2 regions of the Nocardiopsis oceani genome follow, and region 2 is predicted to be linked to the other one. Evidence: riboswitches for the same ligand, from Rfam matches in the RefSeq annotation. Region 2 holds a riboswitch; the other holds the start of a gene.
The links. A riboswitch is a leader RNA that binds a small molecule or an ion and turns the genes downstream of it on or off. The one in region 2 is predicted to bind glycine.
Positions count from the first base shown of each region.

Region 1 (13,986 bases), on a different contig from region 2:
GCGGAGCGTACCGTGCGTCCCCGGTGGCCAGGGCCCGCCGGGCCGCTTCCCTGGCCGCCGCGAGGTCTCCGCGCTGGTCCTGGACCACGGCCAGCCCGAGCAGCGCCCTGGCCTGGACCTTGGGCCGGGGGTTGGCGGACACGGCCTGCTGGTAGAGCTTGGCGGCCCGCTTGAGGTGGCCGTTCTCGGCGAGGTCCTGGGCCTGGTCGCACAGGTCGGCCGCGCCCTCGGCCGCGGGTGCGGAGGTGTCCTCCACGTCGTCGGGGTCGGTGGGTTCGGGCGGGGGGTCGGCGGGGCCAGAGCGCGCGGGAGGTCCGGACGTCGTGGTCATTCGCTCCGCTTTCCATGGGGGTGTCGGGCCCGCGCGGTGGGGAACGCGGACCGTCGGCGTCGCCGTAACTCTAACGCGCTCTCCCCCGGCGGGCAGGGGCTCGTGGTGCGGGTGTCGGTTCCCGGGTACGTGCCCTTTTCGGACCACTGCCGAACACCGCCCGGTATGGACCGCGTGAGCTTTCGGGGCGCCCACTGGCCACACCTTTACGACGTAGATCCGTCATAGGCGCGAAGACGGGGCGCCTCCCCGCGGGTCGGCGCCCCGTTTTGCTTCCGGCGGTTCGCTCCGGCGTGTCAGAGCTCGAAGGCCTCCGGCGGCGGGCAGGAGCAGACCAGGTTGCGGTCACCGTAGGCCTGGTCGATCCGGCCGACCGGCGGCCAGTACTTGTCCTGGCGCAGCGACGACAGCGGGTAGGCCGCCTCCGAACGCGTGTAACCGTGGTCCCACGTGTCCGCGGTCAGCGCCTCAGCGGTGTGCGGGGCGCCCCGCAGCGGGTTGTCGTCGGCGGTCCACTCCCCCTCGGTCACCCGGTCGATCTCGCCGCGGATGGCGATCATCGCCTGGATGAACCGCTCCAGCTCGGCAAGGTTCTCGCTCTCGGTCGGCTCGACCATCAGCGTGCCGTTGACCGGGAAGGACATGGTCGGCGCGTGGAAACCGTAGTCCATCAGGCGCTTGGCGACGTCCTCGTTGCTGATGCCGCTGGCCTTCTGGAGCGGGCGGATGTCGATGATGCACTCGTGCGCGACCAGGCCGTTGGAGCCGGTGTAGAGCACCGGGTAGTAGGCCTCCAGGCGCTTGGCGATGTAGTTGGCCGACAGCACCGCGGTCTCGGTGGCCGCGCGCAGCCCGTCACCGCCCATCATGCGCATGTACGCCCAGGAGATCGGCAGGATGCCGGCGGAGCCGAACGGCGCGGCCGAGACCGGGCCGACCCCGGTGTGCGGGCCCGCCTCGGGCTGGCCCGGGTGGTTGGGCAGGAAGCCCGCCAGGTGCGAGCGGACCGCGACCGGGCCGACACCCGGGCCACCGCCGCCGTGCGGGATGCAGAACGTCTTGTGCAGGTTCAGGTGGCTGACGTCGGCGCCGAACTCGCCCGGCTTCGCCCAGCCCAGCAGGGCGTTCAGGTTGGCGCCGTCGACGTAGACCTGGCCGCCGCCCTCGTGGACCAGGCGGCACACCTCGGTGATGGTGTCCTCGTACACCCCGGCGGTGGAGGGGTAGGTGACCATGATGGCCGCCAGGTCCTCGCTGTGCTTGGCGGTCTTGTCGCGCAGGTCGCCGAGGTCCACGTTGCCGTCGTCGTCACAGGCGACCACGGCCACGCGCATCCCGGCCATGACCGCACTGGCAGCGTTGGTGCCGTGCGCGGAGCTCGGGATGAGGCAGACGTCGCGGTGGGCCTCCCCGCGCGAGCGGTGGTAACCGCGGATCGCGAGAAGCCCGGCGAGCTCGCCCTGCGACCCGGCGTTGGGCTGCAGGGACACCGCGTCGTACCCGGTGACCTCGGCCAGCCAGGCCTCCAGGTCGCGGACGAGCGAGACGCTGCCCGCGGCCTGGTCGAGCGGAGCGAACGGGTGCAGACCCGCGAACTCCGGCCAGGTGACGGCCTCCATCTCGGCCGTGGCGTTGAGCTTCATGGTGCACGAGCCCAAGGGGATCATCGTGCGGTCCAGCGCCAGGTCGCGGTCGGCCAGGCGGCGCATGTAGCGCAGGAGGGAGGTCTCGCTGCGGTGGGTGTTGAACACCTCGTGGGTGAGGTAGTCGGTACCGCGGGCGAGGTCCGCGGGCAGGCGGTCGGCGGACTCGTCGACGGCGAGCGGACCGCGCTCCGCGCCGCGGTCGGCCTCGCCGAAGGCGGCCAGGACCTTGTCGAGAACGGCGACCGGGGTGGTCTCGTCGACGCTGAGGCCGACCGTGCGCTGGTCTACGGCGAGCAGGTTGACGCCGGACTCCAGGGCCTTCTCCACGACGCGGTCGGCGCTGGGAACCCGCACGCGCAGAGTGTCGAAGTAGGCGGAGTGGACGACCTCGAACCCGCGCTGGGTGAGCGCGTCGGCCAGGGCAACCGTGCGCCCGTGGACCTGCCGCGCGATCGCGCGCAGGCCGTCGGGGCCGTGGTAGACGCCGTACATCCCGGCCATGACGGCCAACAGCACCTGTGCGGTGCAGATGTTGCTGGTGGCCTTCTCCCGGCGGATGTGCTGCTCACGGGTCTGCAGGGCCAGGCGGTAGGCTGGCTTGCCCACGTTGTCGACCGAGACGCCGACCAGACGGCCGGGCAGCTGGCGGCGCAGCTTCTCGCCGACGGACATGTAACCGGCGTGCGGGCCGCCGAAACCGAGCGGGACACCGAAGCGCTGGGTGGAGCCCACCGCGATGTCGGCGCCCAGGTCACCGGGGCTGCGCAGCAGTGTGAGGGCGAGGATGTCGGCGGCGACCACCGCGAGCGCGCCGCGCTCCTGCGCCTGGGCGATGACGGCGCTGGGGTCGCGCACCGCACCGCTGGAGGCCGGGTACTGCACCAGGACACCGAAGGTCTCGCCCTCGGGCAGCCCCTGCTTCAGATCGGCGACGACGACCTCGATACCAAGGGGCTCGGCACGGGTGCGCAGGACCTGGAGGGTCTGCGGGAAGATGTCGGAGTCGACCACGAAGGCGTTGCTCTTGACCTTGGAGGCCCGCCGGGCCAAAGTCATCGCCTCGGCGGCCGCGGTGGACTCGTCCAGCAGGGAGGCGCCGGTGATGGGCAGACCGGTCAGGTCGGAGACCATGGTCTGGAAGTTGAGGAGGGCCTCGAGCCGACCCTGGGAGATCTCCGGCTGGTAGGGGGTGTAGGCCGTGTACCAGGCCGGGTTCTCCATGATGTTGCGCATGATGACCGGCGGGGTGAGCGTGTCGTAGTAGCCCAGGCCGATCAGCGAGGTGTTGACCTCGTTGCGCTCGGCCCGGTCGCGGAGCTCGGCCAGGGCCTCGGCCTCGCCGATCGCCTCCGGCAGGTTGAGGGGGGCGCTCTGGCCGGGTCCGGACAGGATGGACTCGGGCACGGCGGCGGTCATGAGCTCGGTGCTGGAGTCGTAGCCGACCGTCTTCAGCATCTCTGCGGTCTCGGCCGGAGTGGGGCCGATGTGGCGGTCGGCGAACACCCGGGCCGGGGTGCCCGGGGCGGGGTCGTTCGACGGGTCAGTCACGGAGACCTCCTGGTGACAGGGCCGATCGGGTCGGCGGTGTTCCTCACGGTCTCCCCCTCTGTCACCGGGCGCACCCAGGCTTCAGAGTGGCCTCCTCCGCGCGGTCCATGGTGCCTGAGAGGTTACTGGGGAGTATTGCCCCGTCGGCGCCCCGTCAACCGAGGTCTCTCCCGCGCGGTATCAACAGCCTGCTGACGCTCTGTACATGTAGGCAAGCAGGGATAATGTCGGTTTTCATCCCAGTTGCGCCTACGACCGTACTCGATCACCACCGGAACCACCGAGCCCGGGCACACCTTTTTCGGCGAATCCCACGGCCTTCCGGCTGGTCCGGCAGCGGCAGCCCCCAGCTGCGCGACCGCGCCCGCGGGGACGGCCTTCATGTGTGCGGACACCGAAGATGTGTGCGGAAATCGCCCGCCAGATCCCCACCCAGGGTAATACCGCAGGGGCGGTTCCGCGGGGGGTTCACCCGGTGCGCCGCTCCCGGCGCCTCCGGGCCAGCTCGTCCACGGGCTGGGGAGCCGGGGTCGGCAGATCCGTGCGCTCCTCCGCGGGGACCACGCCCAGAGCTTCCTCCAGCTCGCGGGAGACATTGGCCAGAGCCAGGCCGAACATGCCCTGGCCGCGCTGCATCAGGTCGACGACCTCGTCCGGCGAGGTGCACTCGTAGACGCTGACGCCGTCGCTCATGAGGGTGATGCGGGACAGCTCAGCGGCGGGCCGGCCACGCAGGTGGTCGACCGCGGTGCGGATCTGCTGCAGGGAGATCCCGGTGTCCAGGAACCGTTTGGCCACCTTGAGCATCAGGATGTCAGGAAGGCTGTACAGGGCGGCGTTGTGGGCACCCGTGCGCACGCTCGGCTCCACCAGGCCGGTCCTGGCCCAGTAGTCGAGCTGTCGATAGGTGATCCCCGCGGCCGTACACGCCGCTGGGCCCCGGTACCCGACGTCCATAGGCAGCGCCACCACGTCCTCTTCGCACAGTAGGCCCTGCTGCCCTGCTAGCCGCAGCGCGGACCGCCTGTCATGGGGATCCTGCTTGCTGCTCGCTACTGCCACGCCGACCTCCGGCTCCTCGTCCCGCGGCGGCATCGACAGGGGAGAGTCCACTCAGGGAAAAGGCGCGCCGCGGGTTTCACAGCACTGACCGTAGGACGGCCGCAAGGCAGCGTCAACGAAGCCACTCGGCGCGTCGCCAAGTACGCGCTGTGGCCCAGGGACGGTCACCGTCCCGGCGGGACCGGCTGCGGGTCCGACGACTTTTCGGCTGCACCCACCACGACCATTCCCTCGTCCCAATCTATCACCGGTCTGCCTCACAAAGCCGCAGGTCACTGCGGCATTTTCACGCGGCGGGAACGTCCCGCCCCGGTACACAACTCGGGACCCGCGATATGCGGGCCCCGTCAGGTGTCTGTCACGTGCTCCGTCGGCCGAAGTCATCGGGCGAGATGTTGTCCAGGAACTCCCGGAACGCCTCGACCTGATCTTCCTGCTCGTCCGGGATGGGCATCCCGGCCTCCTCGATCACGTCCTCGTGCGCGTAGATCGGCGTACCGGTTCGTAATGCCAGCGCGATCGAGTCGGAGGGGCGCGCACTGACCTCCACACCGTTGCTGAAAACCAGCTCGGCGTAGAAGATGCCGTCGCTCAGGCCCGTGATGTTCACCGTCTCGAGCCCGGTGTCCAAGGCGTCCAGGACGTCTCGGAACAGGTCGTGGGTGAGCGGCCGTGCGGGCGCGACCCCCTGTTGGGCGAGCGCGATCGCGGTGGCCTCCACGCCGCCGATCCAGATCGGCAGGTAGCGGTCTCCCTCGGATTCCTTGAGCAGGACAATCGGTTGGTTCGAGGGCATCTCAACCCGGACGCCGACGACCTCCATGTGCTTCACAGCGGCTCCGTCCCACGAGTCGTCATGCCGGATGGGCGCGCTCGTTCCCTGCTCCCCCGCGAAAACAGGATCCCGAGGGCAAAGGCACCCTTCGTTACAAAGCTCTCCGGAGGCGGGGGGCCGCAAACCTCTTGGGCCCTCCCACCCCCGTCGACCGTGGTCAGCGCACCGTCACCGGCGCGGTTTAGTCAGCAGAACCATGCGGAACTTGCCGATCTGGATCTCGTCCCCTCCACCCAGCTCGGCCTCGTCCACCGGCTCGCGGTTGACGTAGGTGCCGTTGAGGCTACCGACGTCGCGGACGCCGAACCCGTTGCCCCGGCGGAAGAACTCCACGTGGCGTCGGGAAACGGTGACATCGTCAAGGAAAATGTCGCTGTTGGGATGGCGGCCCGCGGTGGTGACGTCGCTGTCCAGAAGGAAGCGGCTCCCGGCGTTGGGACCCCGCCGCACCACCAGCAGAGCGGTTCCGGGCGGTAGTGCGTCGGCGCTGGCGGGATCGTCACCGCCGAGCTCATCCCCCGATTCCTCCTCTTCCAAGGCCTGTATTCCGGAGATGGAGATGGTCGAAGTGACATCCCCACCTGAGTCCCCCGCCGCGGCAGGCTGTGGACTCTGCTGTTCGGCCCTGCGGACTGGAGTTCCACAGTGGGAGCAGAAACGGGCATCATCCGCAACGGCGTGACCGCACTGCGTGCAGTAAACGCTCGACATAGGTCGGCTCGGCCTCCTACCGCACGGGGCGGTGCTTGATTCGGCTGATCGGTGGCGCGTCCCGGGCGTCGAGCGGGCGCCGTGCCCGCACTCCGTCCGGAACACCGTGAGACGGCCCGTTGACGCGGCAACGGTACGGCTCACAGGTTCGGTCGCTAGGTCTCATCCCCCATGTTGTACTCCTTGTCACCCCCACTAGGTGTCCGCCGTTGCCGGGATCCCCGGGGCGGGTGGTGACGCGGCGCTTCAGGGAACACTCGACTTTAAACCATATCCCTGTCCAGACAGGGTTTTGCTCCCCCTAGGCCCGCCGTGGACCCCTTGACAAGGTCCGCGGCGTGGACCTGGCCGAACCCGGCACCCGGGGCGCCGCTTCGACCGGTGTGGGCCCGCAGGGAACCCAACACCTGTTATGGGGCTGATGCCCGGACCGGGCGTTTGGTTCTCCCGATGGCGGGGTGGATTTTACCGAACGGCCCCCAGTCTGCCTTGACCTGCCCTTATGCCCGTGCTTCCGGGGGTTGTCATCGGCCGGGGAGGGTTCCGGGGCACCCGGCCGCGGGCGAACCGTGCGGGTGCGGACGGCGCCCCGTCCGCACCCGCACGGTGTCCGGCTAACCCTCGGCCCGTTCCACCACGGCCGCCCATTCGTCGAGCAACCGCTGAGCAGTGTCCGAGTCAGGACCTTCGGCCCAAAGATGGGTCACGGCTTCGGCCGTGTCCGGCAGGACCAGCGCCCAGCTGCCGTCGGCCTCGATCGCGCGGACGCCGTCCGTGGTGTCGAGTTCCCGGTCCCCCGCGGCCTCCACGACCGCGCGCATGACGCTCCCCTTGACCGCCCACGGGGTGGGCACCGAACGGCGCAGGAGATGCGCTTGAGGGATCGCACGGTCGATCTGGCCGAGCGAGCGCCGGGTCCGCGCCACCAGACCCAGCAGCCGCACGAAAGCCGCGATGCCGTCGCTCGTGGGGCTGAACTCGGGGACGACGAAGCCGCCCCGGCCGTCTCCGGCGAAGACGATGGTGTCGCCCTCAGAGCGCACGGCCTTGGTCAGCTCGTCGGTGGCGGTCGCCGTCCAGTGGACCTCGGCCCCGTGGGACCGGGCCACCTGCTCGGCCACCCGGGTCGTGGTCACCGGAAGCGCCGCACTGCCGCCGCCGCGTTCGGCCGCGACCAGGTCCAGGACCACCAGCAGTGCGCGGTCGCCGTCCACCAGCTCGCCGTTCTCGTCCACGATGGACAGACGCTCGGCCACCGGGTCGAACCGCACGCCGAAGTCGGCCCCGGAGTTGGCGACCAGTTCGCCCAGACGCTCCAGGTCGCGCATCTTCTTGGCGACCGTGTCCGTGGGTGAAGCCTCGTCCAGCCGGTTGTTGACCGTGAGCACGTCCACGCCGATCCGGCCCAGCAACGAGGGCAGGATCAGCGAGCCCGTACCGCCCGCGCAGTCGACCACGACCTTCAGCTCCGCCTCGGCCACCCCGGAGGTGTCCACGGCGCGCAGGAGCTCGTGTGAGTAGTTCTCCACGTTGCGCGAGGGGATGGACAGTTCACCGATCTCACCGGGGAAGGCGCGCCGGTACTCGGCCCGGGAGAAGACCCGGTCGAGCTTGCGCTGGGCGCCCGGAGAGAGGTCGGCGCCCTCACCGTCCAGGAAGAGGATGTCCACGGACTCGGGGTCGCCCGGGCTGGTGCGCACGGCGATGCCGCCGCTGATCCCGCTCTGGGACGTGTGGAAGCGCGCCACCGGCAACGGGACCACCTCGAGGTCGCGCACCTCGATGGCGGCCGCCGTGAGCGCGCTGATGACCGCCCGTTTGAGCGTGCGCGCCGCCCTGGACACGTCACGGGACGTCGTGACGATCGCGCCCTTCTTGAGGGTGGTCGCGTAGGCGTTGGCCAGCCGGACCGCGAGCTCAGGGGTGATCTCGACGTTGATCAGCCCGGACACGCCGCGCGGGCCGAACAGCGAGCGCTGCCCGCGTGACTCCCAGACGACGTTGGTGCTGACCACCGTTCCGGCCTCGATGGTCTTGAAGGGGTAGACCTTGACGTCGTTGTGCACGTAGGCCTCGGACTCGATGACGCAGTCCTCGCCCACGACCGCGCCCTCCTCGATCCGGACGGCGGCCATGATGTCGGTGTTCTTACCGACCACGCAGCCGCGCAGGTTCGCGCCGCGGCCGATGAACACGTTGTCGTGCAAGACCGTGCGGTGGCAGAAGGCCTCCGCGCGCACGACGGCGTTGCTGCCCAGCACCGTGTACTCGCGCAGCTCCGCACCGGCCTCCACCTTGGCGTAGTCACCGATGTAGAGGGGGCCCTTCAGGACCGCGGTGGTGTCGACCTCCGCGCCCTCGCCGATCCAGACCCCCGGCGACACCTCGAAACCGTCGATCTCGACGTCGACCTTGCCCGAGAGGACGTCGGCCTGGGCGCTCAGGTAGCTCTCGTGCGTGCCGACGTCCTCCCAGTAACCGTCGGCGACGTACCCGTAGAGGGGCTCGCCCTCCTCCAGCAGCTCGGGGAAGACGTCACCGGACCAGTCGACGACCTCGCCGGCGGCGACGCGTTCGAGGACCTCCGGCTCCATGATGTAGATGCCCGTGTTGACGGTGTCGGAGAAGACCTGGCCCCAGGTGGGTTTCTCCAGGAAGCGCTGGATCCGCCCCTCGTCGTCCACGATGATGATGCCGAACTCCAGCGGGTTGGGGACCCGCTTGAGGGCGATGGTGACCTTGGCGCCGCGCTCCTTGTGGAAGCGGACCATGTCGGTGAGGTCGATGTCGGTGAGCGCGTCGCCGGAGATGACGATGAAAGGCTCTCCGCGCAGGTGTTCCTCGGCGTTCTTGACGCTGCCAGCGGTGCCGAGCGGGACTTCCTCGGCGACGTAGTGGAGCTTCATGCCGAGCTCCTCGCCGTCACCGAAGTAGTTGCGGATGAGGGTGGCCAGGAACTGCACGGTGACCACGGTCTCGGTGAAACCGTGCTTGCGCAGGAGGTGCAGCACGTGCTCCATGATGGGCTTGTTGACCACCGGGAGGAGCGGTTTGGGCTGGTTGGCGGTCATGGGCCGCAGTCGCGTGCCCTCACCGCCCGCCATAACGACGGCCTTCATGGGGACTGCCGGTGCGGCTTCGGTCGTATGTTCGCTCGTCATCGTCGCGACCTCCGAACGGCTGTGCCGTCAGGTGGCGCGGCGGAGGGAAGGTGTTCGGAGCGCGCGCCGTGGCGCGCGGTGGGACATGTTCTCATTGCGGAGATGACACTCCCTTTCGATCCGACAGGACTCTTGGTGAGCCGGCCCGCCGGTTCGCTCAGTGGATCAGGGCCCGGTCCTGCCCTGATCCGGTAGGCCCGGTCCCTCCGGGCCTTCGGGTGCCGCACCGGGATTGCCGTCAGCGGTCGCCGGTGCGATCGGATCGGGTCGATCCGCGCTGTGGCCGCGCGTGGGGTCGCTGCCGGGAACACCGGTCCGGGTGCCCGCGCGATCAGCGCCTTCGTCGCGGCGGGTCTGGTCGATCAGGCGCAGGCCCTGTACGGCGTAGAGCAGTCCGGCCCACCAGTACAGAGCCGTTCCCCACAGGGCGAAGGCCCAACCTATAATCCGGGCCACATCTCCGATGATCGAGGCGTATCCGCCGATGAACAGCAGCGGGAACGAGTAGAGCAGGCAGAGTGTGGCGGCCTTGCCGGCGAAGTTGGCCGGCAGCGGACCGTAGCCGAAGTGGCGCAGCAGCGGCAGGGCACCGATGATGAGGACGTCGCGCAGCACCAGGATGGCCATCAGCCACCACGGGACGATGCCGCGCACGACCAGCCCGAGCAGGGCCGCGAAGATGTAGAGGCGGTCGGCGAGCGGGTCGAGGATCTGCCCCAGTTTGGACATCTGGTTCCAGGCCCGCGCGATCTTGCCGTCCAGCCAGTCGCTGAGCCCGGCGAAGACGAGCACGAGGAGCGCCCACCAGTCGGCCTGTGGCACCAGAATGAGCCAGAGGAACAGCGGAACACCCAACAACCGGAGCATGCTCAACAGGTTGGGAACCGTCCAGATGCGGTCACTGACCACCGGGCTGGCCACGTCGCCCCTCGCCTCGTGTCTGCCTTCGTCCGCGGATCGCCCCATGGTGCCAACGATAACGGGCGGGACCGTCGCTTCCCGCCACCATGGCTCCCGCCGGCCCCGACTGGTCTCCGGTGGACTACCGCGCCCCAATCGTACCGTGTACGGACTTCCCCCGTGGCCGAGGTGCCGCCACTGAGACCTCAGCGGACGCGCGGGAGGGTGTGGTCGCCCCTCCTCAGGACTTGCGGTTCTCGCCGAGCTCCTCCTCGATGGGGTTGACCGGGCCGGTCTCCTTCATGGTCTCGGCCTGCCCGGGCTTGGTGTGGTGCCTGCGCTGCTGAGCCTGCTGGGACTCCGTCCGCTCGCCCCCGTCCGACTCGTCCAGGGCCACGGAGCGCATGACGTCGTCCGGCTGGTCGTAACCGACCGGAGGCATCGCTCGCAGCGCTCCCAGAAGCTCACTGTCGGCGCCCAGGGCCGAAGCCCGCTCCACGATCTGCTCCTTGTCGGCGGGAAAACTCACCTGCCCCAGGATCCTCTTCAGCCCCGCGACTCCGTGTTCAGTACTCATCGTCACAACCTCCCGGTTGACTGGTAGCGCCCTCGTCTCGGGCGTTCTGAAGCCCCTGGCCTGGTTCACGGCCTCAAGGGCTGGTGAAAGGGGCCGCACGCGCGCACTACCCGAGTACGGTCGCACCGAATCAGGCCGCACGCTCTGTGCTCAGCCCAGAGCGAGGATGCGTTCGGCCTCGCGCCGGCCCGAGAGCAGCGCCCCGTGAACGGTGGCGGTGTGCTCGATCTCGGTGGCCTCACCCGCGAAGAACACGCGGTCCCCGACCGGGTCGCCGAGGATCGTGCGGTCACCGTCGCCGGAGCCGACGGCGGTGAAGGAGAAGCCGCCCCGGGCGAAGGGGTCGTCCATCCAGTGGGTCAGGTAGTGGTCGGCCGGGTCGGGCGCCTTCTTGAACATGCCGCGGAGGGACGCCATGGCGTGTTCGACCACCTGCGCCTCGTCCATCCGGGCGAGGAAGCGCGCCGCGTTCCCACCGTTGCGGCTGACGAGGATGGGCTGGCCGAAGACGTTCTGGCCCGCGTACCAGTGGAACCACGCGCCCTCCTCGGTCCCCAGGTGGACGATCACCTCCGCGTCGCCCCAGAAGACTTCGTCGAACCGCAGGAAGAGCTTCTCCAGCCGACCGTTGCCCAGCCGCTCCAGCGCGTCCTGCTTGTCCACGGGAAGAGCCGGTTCAAAATCCACCTGCCCGGCCTTGAGGACCCCGACGGGAAGCGTGACCACGACCCGGTCCGCGGTCAGGGTCTCCTCCCCCTCAGGGGTTTCGACCCGCACACTGGCGCTCCGGTCGTTGTGGGAGACGGACAGGACCACGTGCTCCAGGCGCACGTCCAGCCCTCGGGCGAGGTAGTCGGTGACCTGCCCCATCCCCTCGGGGAACACGACGTCGTCGCCGCTGAACTCGTGCAGGGCCGCTACCGCGGAGAAGGCGACCTCCTCGGCATCGGCCCCGTGGTCGGCCTCGGCGAGCCGGTGGACGATCTCGGTGGCGTCTCTGGCCCGGGAGCGCACGAGGTTGACGTCGTAGAGGGCGTGGTTGATGCCCTCTTCCATGGACTCCTCGGGGCTCGCGCCGACCGTGGCCCAGTACATGTGTTCGTGGAGGAGGCTGACGTCCTCCAGGTTGCGGCGGTGCCGGTCGAACAGGAGCCGACGGCCCTTGGGGTCGTAGGCGGTCTCGGTAGAGCGGTTGAACACGGCAGTGCGGGCGCCCACCTCCGCCACCAGCCTGGACAGCGGGTTGTTCTCCTCGCCGCGCATCCAAGACGCCCCGACGTCCAGGGTCGCGCCGTCCCAGGTGCGCACCGAGTGGATGCGGCCCCCGATCCGGTCCCGGGCCTCGAGCACGGTGACGCGTTCGCCCTGGTCGGCGAGCCGGTCCGCGGCGGCCAGCCCGGCCATGCCCGCGCCCAGGACGATGGTGTGGCCCCGGCCGGGACCGGCCTCGCGTCCGCGCGGTTCGGGTTCGGTGCTTGCCCCGCCGCGCTGCTCCACCCCGTCCCCGGTGTTCTCGCCGCTCACGTCCTCGGTCATCGCGCTCCCCCTCCGTGTCGACGGACGACAAGGGCGACCCTAAGCGGACGAACCACTCCGACCAGGGAGGACACACGGAAAGGGCCGGGGCGGGGACCGGCCTCAGGCCTGGATCCCCGCCCCGGACCGCTGTGAACCGAGACCGGTCAGCCCGTGACCGCTACTCCAGGCTCATGTTGGCCGAGGGGCCGGTGCCGTCGTCCGTGACCTCGAGGTAGTACGGCTCGGCGTCCTCCGGGATGTCGAAGACGACCTCGACGAGGCCGCCGTCCCCGGGTTCCATGTTGTGGGAGAAACCGCCCAGGTCGCGGAGCTCAGTGGTCTCTTCGGTGGAGGACGAGTACTCGACGCCATCGGTGTCCACCAGAGTGACGCCAGCGTGGAAGTACATGACCATGTCGTCGCCGAGGTTCTCCACCTCGAACGCGACGATAACGTACCTGTCACTCGCGGTGAACTCGCCTCGGGTCGCCTCGATCGCGTCCACGTCGGTGTCCAGCGACTCGAAGGTGAACTCCAGGTCCCCGGGCTGAACGGTGCTGCCCTCGGGGCTGTCGCTCGCGGCGTCTTCGTCCTCGTCATCGTCGAGGAAATCGTCGTCGAGCGGGTCGTCGTCCTCGCCCATGCCCTCGGGTGTTTCCAGCGTGGCATCCCACTCCGGGGGCTCCGCCCCGGAGGCGGAGTCATCGGCGCCGGAGGAGCCGCGGTTGATGAGCGCGACGGCTCCGACCGCGACCACGGTCAGCAGGAGGAGGGCGCCCCCGACACAGGCGACCACGACCATGGGCGAGACCCCTCCGCGGGACTGCCCGGGAGGGGGCCCGCCAGGGGGTTGGTGCGGGGGCATCCCGCCGGGGGGTTGGTGCGGGGGCATCCCGCCGGGGGGTTGGTGCGGGGGCATTCCACCGGGGGGCTGCTGGGGCGGGGCCCGCCGGGGGGCTGGTTACCGTAGGCCATCGAGTATTGAATCTTTCAACTAGGGGATCAGCGGGAGTCAAGTCCGGAGTCCGGGTGTCATCATCCCCCACTCTCGGGCCGTCCGCCCTGTTCACGGGTGTTGAGACGACCCGAGTCCGGAATCGGTTCCCGCCGGGATGGGTCGAATCCGACCCGCCTTGACCCACCGCACCGGCCAATCGGGGTACGAACGGTGACCAACCCTTGTGCCCGGCGTTTCGCGGCACGTCGAACCTGCGGCAGGCAGGGCTCAGTGCAGGTCGAGGTTGGCCTGGTCGTCGTCGTGACCCATGTCCGAGACGAGCAGGTGGCTCGGCTCCTCGTCCGCGGGGATGTCGTACAGGGCCAGGAAATAGCCGTCGTCGCCCGGCTCCAGGTTCGCGGAGACCCCGCTGGTGCTGGCGTAGTTGTCCTTGCTGGAGACCGTCGCTTCGATGTGGTGCTCGTATTCGATCCCCTGGCTGTCCACCATTCGTGTCGGCACGGCGGAGAACGAGATCAACTCGCTGCCGTGGTTCTCGACCACCATCTTGACGAGGACGAACTGCCCGTCGGGCTCGATGATGGGGCCCTGGTAGCTCTCGACGCTGCCGTAGTCCGTGGTCATGGAGTAGAAGGTGTAGCTCAGGTCACCGGGCTGCACGGTGCTTCCGTCACCGCCGCCGTTGCCCGCGTCGCCGTCTTCTTCGGTGCCCTCGTCTTCGGTGTCGCCGTCGTCCCCG
Region 1 is NZ_BAAHAR010000002.1:129,046-143,031, reverse strand. Features, by position in the region: gene ACYVDG_RS01630 (tetratricopeptide repeat protein) at 1-331, opposite strand, end outside; gene gcvP (aminomethyl-transferring glycine dehydrogenase) at 628-3,525, opposite strand; glycine riboswitch at 3,617-3,708, opposite strand; gene ACYVDG_RS01620 (MerR family transcriptional regulator) at 3,994-4,482, opposite strand; gene ACYVDG_RS01615 (bifunctional nuclease family protein) at 4,946-5,419, opposite strand; gene ACYVDG_RS01610 (FHA domain-containing protein) at 5,591-6,133, opposite strand; gene ACYVDG_RS01605 (sugar phosphate nucleotidyltransferase) at 6,748-9,252, opposite strand; gene ACYVDG_RS01600 (CDP-alcohol phosphatidyltransferase family protein) at 9,460-10,215, opposite strand; gene ACYVDG_RS01595 (DUF2795 domain-containing protein) at 10,436-10,771, opposite strand; gene ACYVDG_RS01590 (flavin monoamine oxidase family protein) at 10,922-12,307, opposite strand; gene ACYVDG_RS01585 (DUF4352 domain-containing protein) at 12,468-13,091, opposite strand; gene ACYVDG_RS01580 (DUF4352 domain-containing protein) at 13,515-13,986, opposite strand, start outside.
Region 1: another riboswitch for glycine. It lies ahead of gcvP (aminomethyl-transferring glycine dehydrogenase); the one in region 2 lies ahead of gcvT (glycine cleavage system aminomethyltransferase GcvT).

Region 2 (7,744 bases):
CCGACCTCTGCCCACCGGCCTCCAACAGGGTGCCGGCCGCCTCCAGCTGGGCCAGGCGCAGCAGCATCGCCAGCTGGGCCTGTTCCATGTCCTCGCACACCTGCGAGATCACATCCAGGACCTCACCGGCCGCACCCGCCGGAGGCACCTCCGCCATTTCCGAAGCGATGTTCTTCCGGGCAGCACCCATGGCGGCCACGGCGGGGGTATTGCCCGCCGTGTTCCCACACTGCCCGAAAGAAGAAGTCATGGTTCAAGCATATCAAGAAAGGCACAGAAAGGACCTATCCTGGGGGTGATAAAAACCTTACCCAGCCACCCAGACCCGCCTTTCTGCTTCCCAAGGAGAAGCCTTCCAGGGAAAGGGGGCCGACCCCCTGTTCGCATTCCCAGGCAAAGCGGACATATGCATACCAGAATGGTGGTGATCTTGCCCCTGTCCCCACTCTCGACGGCCGAGGGTGGAGACAGGGGCAAGATCATCGGGGTTTTCGCCTCCCGCATTGACCGGCCGCGACCCCCGACCCGTCAGCGCTCCGGAGGAGTGGCCCACCCGGCCGCAGGCCGCGCTGTTCGGCGTTCGCAGCAGAGCATGACCAGCCGCGACACCGCCAGGCGTCAACGCTCCGGCGCAGGTGCAGGGATCGGCCGCCAGGCCGACAGAATGAGTTTTTCGGGCGAAGCCCGAAATGGCTCGGACCTCAACCACCCGTCCCCCTTTCCCAACAGCCGCCAACCCGCCGTCGTAGCGAAGCGTGTCAAGGTGGAGCGCCAATGACGCGCGAAGCGCTCGATGGCGACGACCTTGACGCGCGTAGCGGAGACGGCCACAATCGAGCGGCGGGAAAGGAGGGAACCCCAACCCGAAAAGCAACCCCAACCAGCCCCACCGAATACATCCCCACCGAACGCATCCCCACGGGATCCAGCCCCACGGGATTGTCGCCCAATCACAGAAAACCACCACCGCGAAAGTCGGGACATGGAACCGAATTCGGCGCTGGAAACAAGATTACGTCGGGAGGAGGCAGGAGAAGGCAAGAGGAAGCAGGTGTCAGCCCCCCGGGTCGCCTCAGCCCTCCGAGTCGCCTCAGTCCCCCGCTGCGGCCTCCAGGGCCTCCGGGGGCAGGATCTCCAACTCCACCAAGAGCTCACGGCCCAGCTCTTCGCGCAGGGCCACGTCGCTGTCCTCCTCGACCTCCAGGCGCAGGGCGAACGTGTGCAGGTCGTCCTCGCCCTCGACCCAGCCGACCCACCAGCCCGGGACCGGATCGGCGTCCGCACCCAGACCGGTCCGGCCGAACAGCTGGTAGCCGTTGCCCTCCTCCATGGCCAGCAGCTCGTGGAGCGCTTCCTGGTGCTCCACGTCGACGGGCAGCTCGGTGCGGGCCAGTTCGGAGATGAACGTGCTCTGCTCCATGGCGGAGATCTCCAGCGGACCGTCGAGCCAGAACCGGTCCATCACGTCCTCGTCGCCGACCTGGCGGTTGCCGTAGTCGAACCGGTCCACCCAGGTGGACATCCGGTCGAACCCGATCCGGTCGGCCACTTCCTGGTGGACCGGCACGTCCGTCGTCGGCAGGGCCTCACGCAGACTCAGCTCGTCCTCGCCCTCGGGTGCGACGACCTCGTCGACGCTCTCCACCGCCCCGGTCTGGAGGGCGATCAGCGTGTTCGGCAGCTTGAAGGTGGACGCGGGCACAGCGCGCTCGTCGGCCTCGTCGAGGTTGACGACGACCGCGGAGCTGTCTCCGGCGTCGAAGAGCACGAACGTGCCGTCGACCCCGGCGTCCTCGAAGACCGAAGCGAGGTCCTCCCGCTCCATGGTCTGTACGTCACCCAGTTCCACAGGATTGCCGGCCAGCCCATCGTCGGGTTCGGCCTCGTCGTCGGTCCCGCCGCAGGCGATCCCGGCGACCAGTGTGAAGGCGCAACCCGCAGCGAGAGTGAGCCCTCGGGCACGCGCGGTCCGCCCGGGAGCGTGTTCGGTCTCGGTACTCACTCGTCTCCTCCACAGGGTGTCCGAAGGAACGTTCACCCCCACACGCTAGGGCATGCGCCCCCTTGGTGGGCCGGGTTGCTCTCGGGGTACCGCCAAGCCGTCAGGCACCCTTGGGCGCCCTGTGTCGCCGCTGCTAGGCTGAGCGTGTTGCTGACCCCGTACGGGAGAGTGCCCGCGTAGCCAACACGGGCCGCCGAAGGAGCAATCCCCTCCCCGATGACAACCTCTCAGGCACAGCGGACCGTACGGGCGAGACCACTCTGGAAAGCAGGGGCAGTGTTCCCTCGCCGAAGGTGCAAACCACGCCGAGCGCGCGGTGAAGCTCTCAGGCACCCATGACAGAGGGGGAGGATGGCAACGCCTTACGCACGACACGACGCCCATCCTCCGGGAGTGCCCATGTCAGACCCCACCTCCGCGCCGCGCCGCACCGCCCTTCACAAGATCCACGAAGAGGCCGGGGCGACGCTGGTCGACTTCGCGGGGTGGCTCATGCCGCTCCGCTACGGCAGTGAGACCGCCGAACACAACGCCGTCCGCGAGGCCGCCGGGCTCTTCGACCTCTCCCACATGGGCGAGATCCGGCTCACCGGGCCGCAGGCCGCCGAGGCCCTCGACTACGCCATGGTCGGCTTCCTGTCCAAGGTCAAGGTCGGTCGCGCCCGCTACAGCATGATCACCACCGAGGACGGCGGGGTCCTGGACGACCTCATCACGTACCGGCTCGGTGAGCAGGAGTACCTCGTCGTCGCGAACGCGGCCAACGTGCCCGTCGTCGCCTCCGCCCTGGCCGAGCGCGCCGAGGGCTTCGACGTCGAGGTGGTCGACGAGTCCGCCGACTACTCGCTCATCGCCGTCCAAGGACCGCGCGCCGTGGACATCCTCGCGCCGCTCACCGACGCCGACCTCAGCGAGATCCGCTACTACGCCGGGTACCAGCACACCGTGGCCGGTCAGCCGGTCCTGCTCGCCCGTACCGGCTACACCGGCGAGGACGGCTTCGAGATCTTCGTCAAGCCCGCCGACAAGGCGCCGGAGATCTGGCAGGCGCTCATGGCCGAGGGCAGCAAGCACGGTCTGGTCCCGGCCGGGCTCTCCTCCCGCGACACCCTCCGCCTCGAGGCCGGAATGCCGCTGTACGGCCAAGAGCTCACCGCCGACCTCACGCCCTTCGACGCCGGAATGGGCCGCGTGGTCAAGTTCGAGAAGCCGGGCGGCTTCGTCGGCCGCGCCGCCCTGGAAGAGGCCTCGCGTACCGCGCGGGCACGGCGCCTGATCGGGATCGCCGCCCGGGGCCGCCGCCCGCTGCGCAAGGGTCAGGACGTGCTGCGCGACGGTGCCGTCATCGGGACGATCAGCAGTGGCGCCCCCTCACCCACACTGGGCCGCCCCATCGCCATGGCCTACGTGGACGGCGACCTCGACACCGCGAGCGGAACGTTCTCCGTTGACGTGCGCGGGCGCAGCGAGGAAGTCGACGTGGTCGAGCTGCCGTTCTACAAGCGGCAGTCGTAGGAAACGGGGGTCACCCACGACCCCTTGAGAACCTGAACGCACCGTCCGGCCGGATCCCCACGAAGGACCGGCACTGTCGGGGCGTGACCAGGCGTAGGCCGGGCCGGTTCGCCGCATCAGGCGCACGGCAGACAAATGGAACACCTCCAAGGAGAGTTGAAGTGAGCGTTCCCACGGAGCTGGGTTACACCGCCAAACACGAGTGGGTCGTGGTCAAGGACGGGATCGCCACCGTCGGGATCACCTCGTTCGCCGCCGAGGCACTGGGCGACATCGTCTACGTCGAGGCCCCCGAGGTCGGCAGTGAGGTCACCGCCGACGAGCCCGCGGGCGAGGTGGAGTCCACCAAGTCCGTCAGCGACATCTACTCCCCCGTGAGCGGGGAGGTCGTGGAGATCAACGAGTCCCTCGAGGACTCCCCCGAGACGATCAACTCCGCCCCCTTCGAAGGCGGATGGCTGTTCAAGGTGCGGGTATCCGAGGAGCCCACCGGTCTTCTCTCCGCCGAGGAGTACAACAAGCTGACCGAAGGCGAGGCCTAGTATGACCAGCGACAACCTGCTCAACCAGAGCCTGAGTGAGCTGGACCCCGAGGTGTCGTCCGCCGTTGACGCCGAGCTGTCCCGCCAGCGCGACACCCTCGAGATGATCGCCTCGGAGAACTTCGCCCCGCAGGCGGTCCTCGAGGCCCAGGGCACCGTCCTCACCAACAAGTACGCGGAGGGCTACCCCGGCCGCCGCTACTACGGCGGCTGCGAGCACGTCGACGTCGTCGAGCAGCTTGCCATCGACCGCGCCAAGGAGCTCTTCGGCGCCGAGTACGCCAACGTGCAGCCGCACTCCGGCGCGCAGGCCAACACGGCCGTGTACTTCGCACTGCTCAAGCCGGGCGACACGATCCTGGGCCTGGACCTGGCCCACGGCGGTCACCTCACCCACGGCATGCGGATCAACTACTCCGGCAAGATCCTCAACGCCGTGGCCTACCACGTGCGCGACGAGGACGGCACCGTCGACTACGACGAGGTCGCCGCGCTCGCCAAGGAGTACCAGCCGAAGATGATCGTCGCGGGCTGGTCCGCCTACCCGCGCCAGCTCGACTTCGCGAAGTTCCGCCAGATCGCCGACGAGACCGGTGCGCTCCTCATGGTGGACATGGCGCACTTCGCCGGCCTGGTCGCGTCCGGCCTGCACCCCAACCCGGTGCCGTACGCCGACGTGGTCACCACCACCACGCACAAGACCCTGGGCGGCCCGCGCGGCGGCATGATCCTGGCCAAGGCCGAGTACGCCAAGAAGCTCAACTCCGCGGTCTTCCCCGGCATGCAGGGCGGCCCGCTGGAGCACGTGATCGCGGCCAAGGCGGTCTCGTTCAAGGTCGCGGCGAGCGAGGAGTTCGGCGATCGCCAGCGCCGCACGGTGGCGGGCGCCCGCATCCTCGCCGAGCGGCTGACCCAGCCGGACGCGGCGGAGGTCGGCGTCAAGGTCCTGACCGGCGGCACGGACGTGCACCTGGTCCTGGTGGACCTGGTCAACTCCGAGCTCAACGGCCAAGAGGCCGAGGACCGGCTGCACGCCGTGGGTATCACGGTCAACCGCAACGCGGTCCCGAACGACCCGCGCCCGCCGATGGTGACCTCCGGTCTCCGGATCGGTACCCCGGCTCTGGCCACCCGCGGCTTCGACGAGGGCGACTTCACCGAGGTCGCCGACGTCATCGCCCAGGCCCTCAAGCCCGAGTTCGACGAGGCCGCCCTGCGCGACCGCGTCAGCGCTCTGGCCGCCAAGCGTCCGCTCTACCCGAACCTGTAGCTGCAACACCCCGCCGTGTGGGCCGCCAGCGGGCCCACACGGCCCGGCCCACGGCCCGCACCCTGTGCTCAATGAGGAGGACAGCCATGGCCATCAGCGTCTTCGACCTGTTCAAGATCGGTATCGGACCGTCCAGTTCACACACCGTCGGCCCGATGAAGGCGGCTAAGACGTTCGTGTCCTGGCTGCGCTCCGAAGGCGTCCTTCCCGAAGTCGCCCACGTGCGCGCGGAGCTGTACGGCTCACTGGCCCTCACCGGCAAGGGGCACGGCAGTGACACCGCCGTGATCCTGGGGCTGATGGGACACACCCCCGAGGACGTGGACGTGGACGCCGTCCCGCGCCTGGTGGAGGAGGTCCGATCGGCCAGGACTCTGTACTTGGGCGGGCCGAACAGCGAGCCGGTCGCGTTCGACCCCAAGGTGGACGTGGACTTCCGCCGCAAGGAGAGCCTGCCGGACCACCCGAACGGGATGCGGTTCGTGGCACTGGACGACGTCGGCGTCGAGGTCTCCGCGAAGGTGTACTACTCCGTCGGCGGCGGTTTCGTGGTGGACGAGCAGGCCGCGGGCGCGGACCGGATCAAGGCCGACGACACCGTGGTCCCCTACCCCTTCGAGAGCGCCGAAGGGCTGCTGGAACTCTGTGCGCAGACGGACATGTCCATCAGCGCCCTGATGCTCGCCAACGAGCAGGCCTTCGGCAGGACCCCGGAGGAGATCCGCGCGGAGTTGTTGGAGATCTGGACGGCGATGCGCCAGTGCGTACGCCGGGGCGTCATGACCGAGGGCAGCCTCCCCGGCGGTCTCAAGGTGCCCCGAAGGTCGCACCGGCTGTACCGCCAGCTGGGCGGCAACTGCGACGAGCACGGGCTGCTCGCGCCCACACACGTGGACCCGGACCCGATGCGCGGCAGCGACTGGATCACGCTGTACGCCTTGGCCGTCAACGAGGAGAACGCCGCGGGCGGCCGGGTGGTCACGGCCCCGACCAACGGCGCCGCCGGCATCGTCCCGGCGGTGCTGCACTACTACCTGCACTTCAGTCCGGGCGCGAGTGACGACGGCGTGGTCCGGTTCCTGCTGACGGCCGCGGCCATCGGCATACTGTTCAAGCAGAACGCGTCGATCTCCGGTGCCGAGGTGGGCTGCCAGGGCGAGGTGGGCTCCGCCTCCTCGATGGCGGCCGCCGGACTCGCCGAGGTGCTGGGCGGCTCCCCCGCGCAGGTGGAGAACGCCGCCGAGATCGCCATGGAGCACAACCTCGGCCTGACCTGCGACCCGATCGGGGGCTTGGTCCAGATCCCGTGCATCGAGCGCAACGCGCTCGCCTCGGTCAAGGCCATCAGCGCCACCCGCATGGCCCTGCGCGGCGACGGGAGCCATTTCGTGAGCCTGGACAAGGTCATCAGGACCATGCGGGACACCGGCCGCGACATGCACGACAAGTACAAGGAGACGAGCCGCGGCGGCCTCGCCGTCAACGTCATCGAGTGCTGAGTTCGATGCGGTGAGGCCGCTGGACAGCGTGCTTTCCGCTCGGCGCATGGAAGCGAAGGAATTCTCCGGACTCGTCCCGAGTTGTACGGGACGCACGGCCGGGAACCGGGCTTGAGCTCCCACCCGCTCGCCCTCTCCGGCCGTCACCCAGGGTCTGGTGGCTTGAGCTCAGCTCGCCGCCAGACCCGCCCCACACCGGAATCACCCTCCGAACCATTACCCGATAAACATGAATCGTGAAGGAAATCCTTTATCCTTCACTGCAAATCGCACTCCTGAAAGCAGGGCCAGTTAAAGGAAAACGGCGCGTTCGTGGTAGAAAATCCTCCCGTGGATACCCTTACCAAACCCCGCTGCTTCACCCTTCTCGCCCCAGTGGCCGCACTCTCCCTCCTCCTCTCCGCCTGCGGCTCCTCTGACGAGGGCCCCGCCTCGCCCGACGAAGGCGGCCCCGAGGCCGAGGAGCACAACGAAGAACCAGACGAGCCGTCGCTGGGCGACCCCGGCATCCTCGTGTCGGACTGCAGCGACGGCACCAGTGTCACTTCCCCGGACTCGCTGTCCCTGACCCTGTTCTCCGCCGAGGACGGTTCCGAGATCCTCGAAACCGAATTCGCGGGCGAGGGCATCGAGCACGGCGAATCCGATGCCCTCTCCCACGGCCGCGCTGTGCAGCCGACCGAAGAAATCGACCTCCCCGTGGACTGCACGATTCTCGAGCGGCGGCTGGTGCCCGAGCACGACCTCCTCCTCGCCACCTACGAGGAAGAGGTCAGCGGGAACTCCGTCACGGGCTTCGGCGCCCTGTCCCCGGACGGCACGTTCACCGCGCTGAGCCCCGAGCAGGAGCTGTCCGACTTCGACGCCGCCGCCGACTACCTCAACCCCGTGTACGACGCCGTGGAGGACCGGGTCG
Region 2 is NZ_BAAHAR010000058.1:37,214-44,957, reverse strand. Features, by position in the region: partial or broken gene ACYVDG_RS28670 (HNH endonuclease signature motif containing protein) at 1-250, opposite strand, end outside; gene ACYVDG_RS28665 (penicillin-binding transpeptidase domain-containing protein) at 1,091-2,002, opposite strand; glycine riboswitch at 2,154-2,256, shown strand; gene gcvT (glycine cleavage system aminomethyltransferase GcvT) at 2,402-3,517, shown strand; gene gcvH (glycine cleavage system protein GcvH) at 3,679-4,059, shown strand; gene ACYVDG_RS28650 (serine hydroxymethyltransferase) at 4,061-5,329, shown strand; gene ACYVDG_RS28645 (L-serine ammonia-lyase) at 5,416-6,828, shown strand; gene ACYVDG_RS28640 (hypothetical protein) at 7,159-7,744, shown strand, end outside.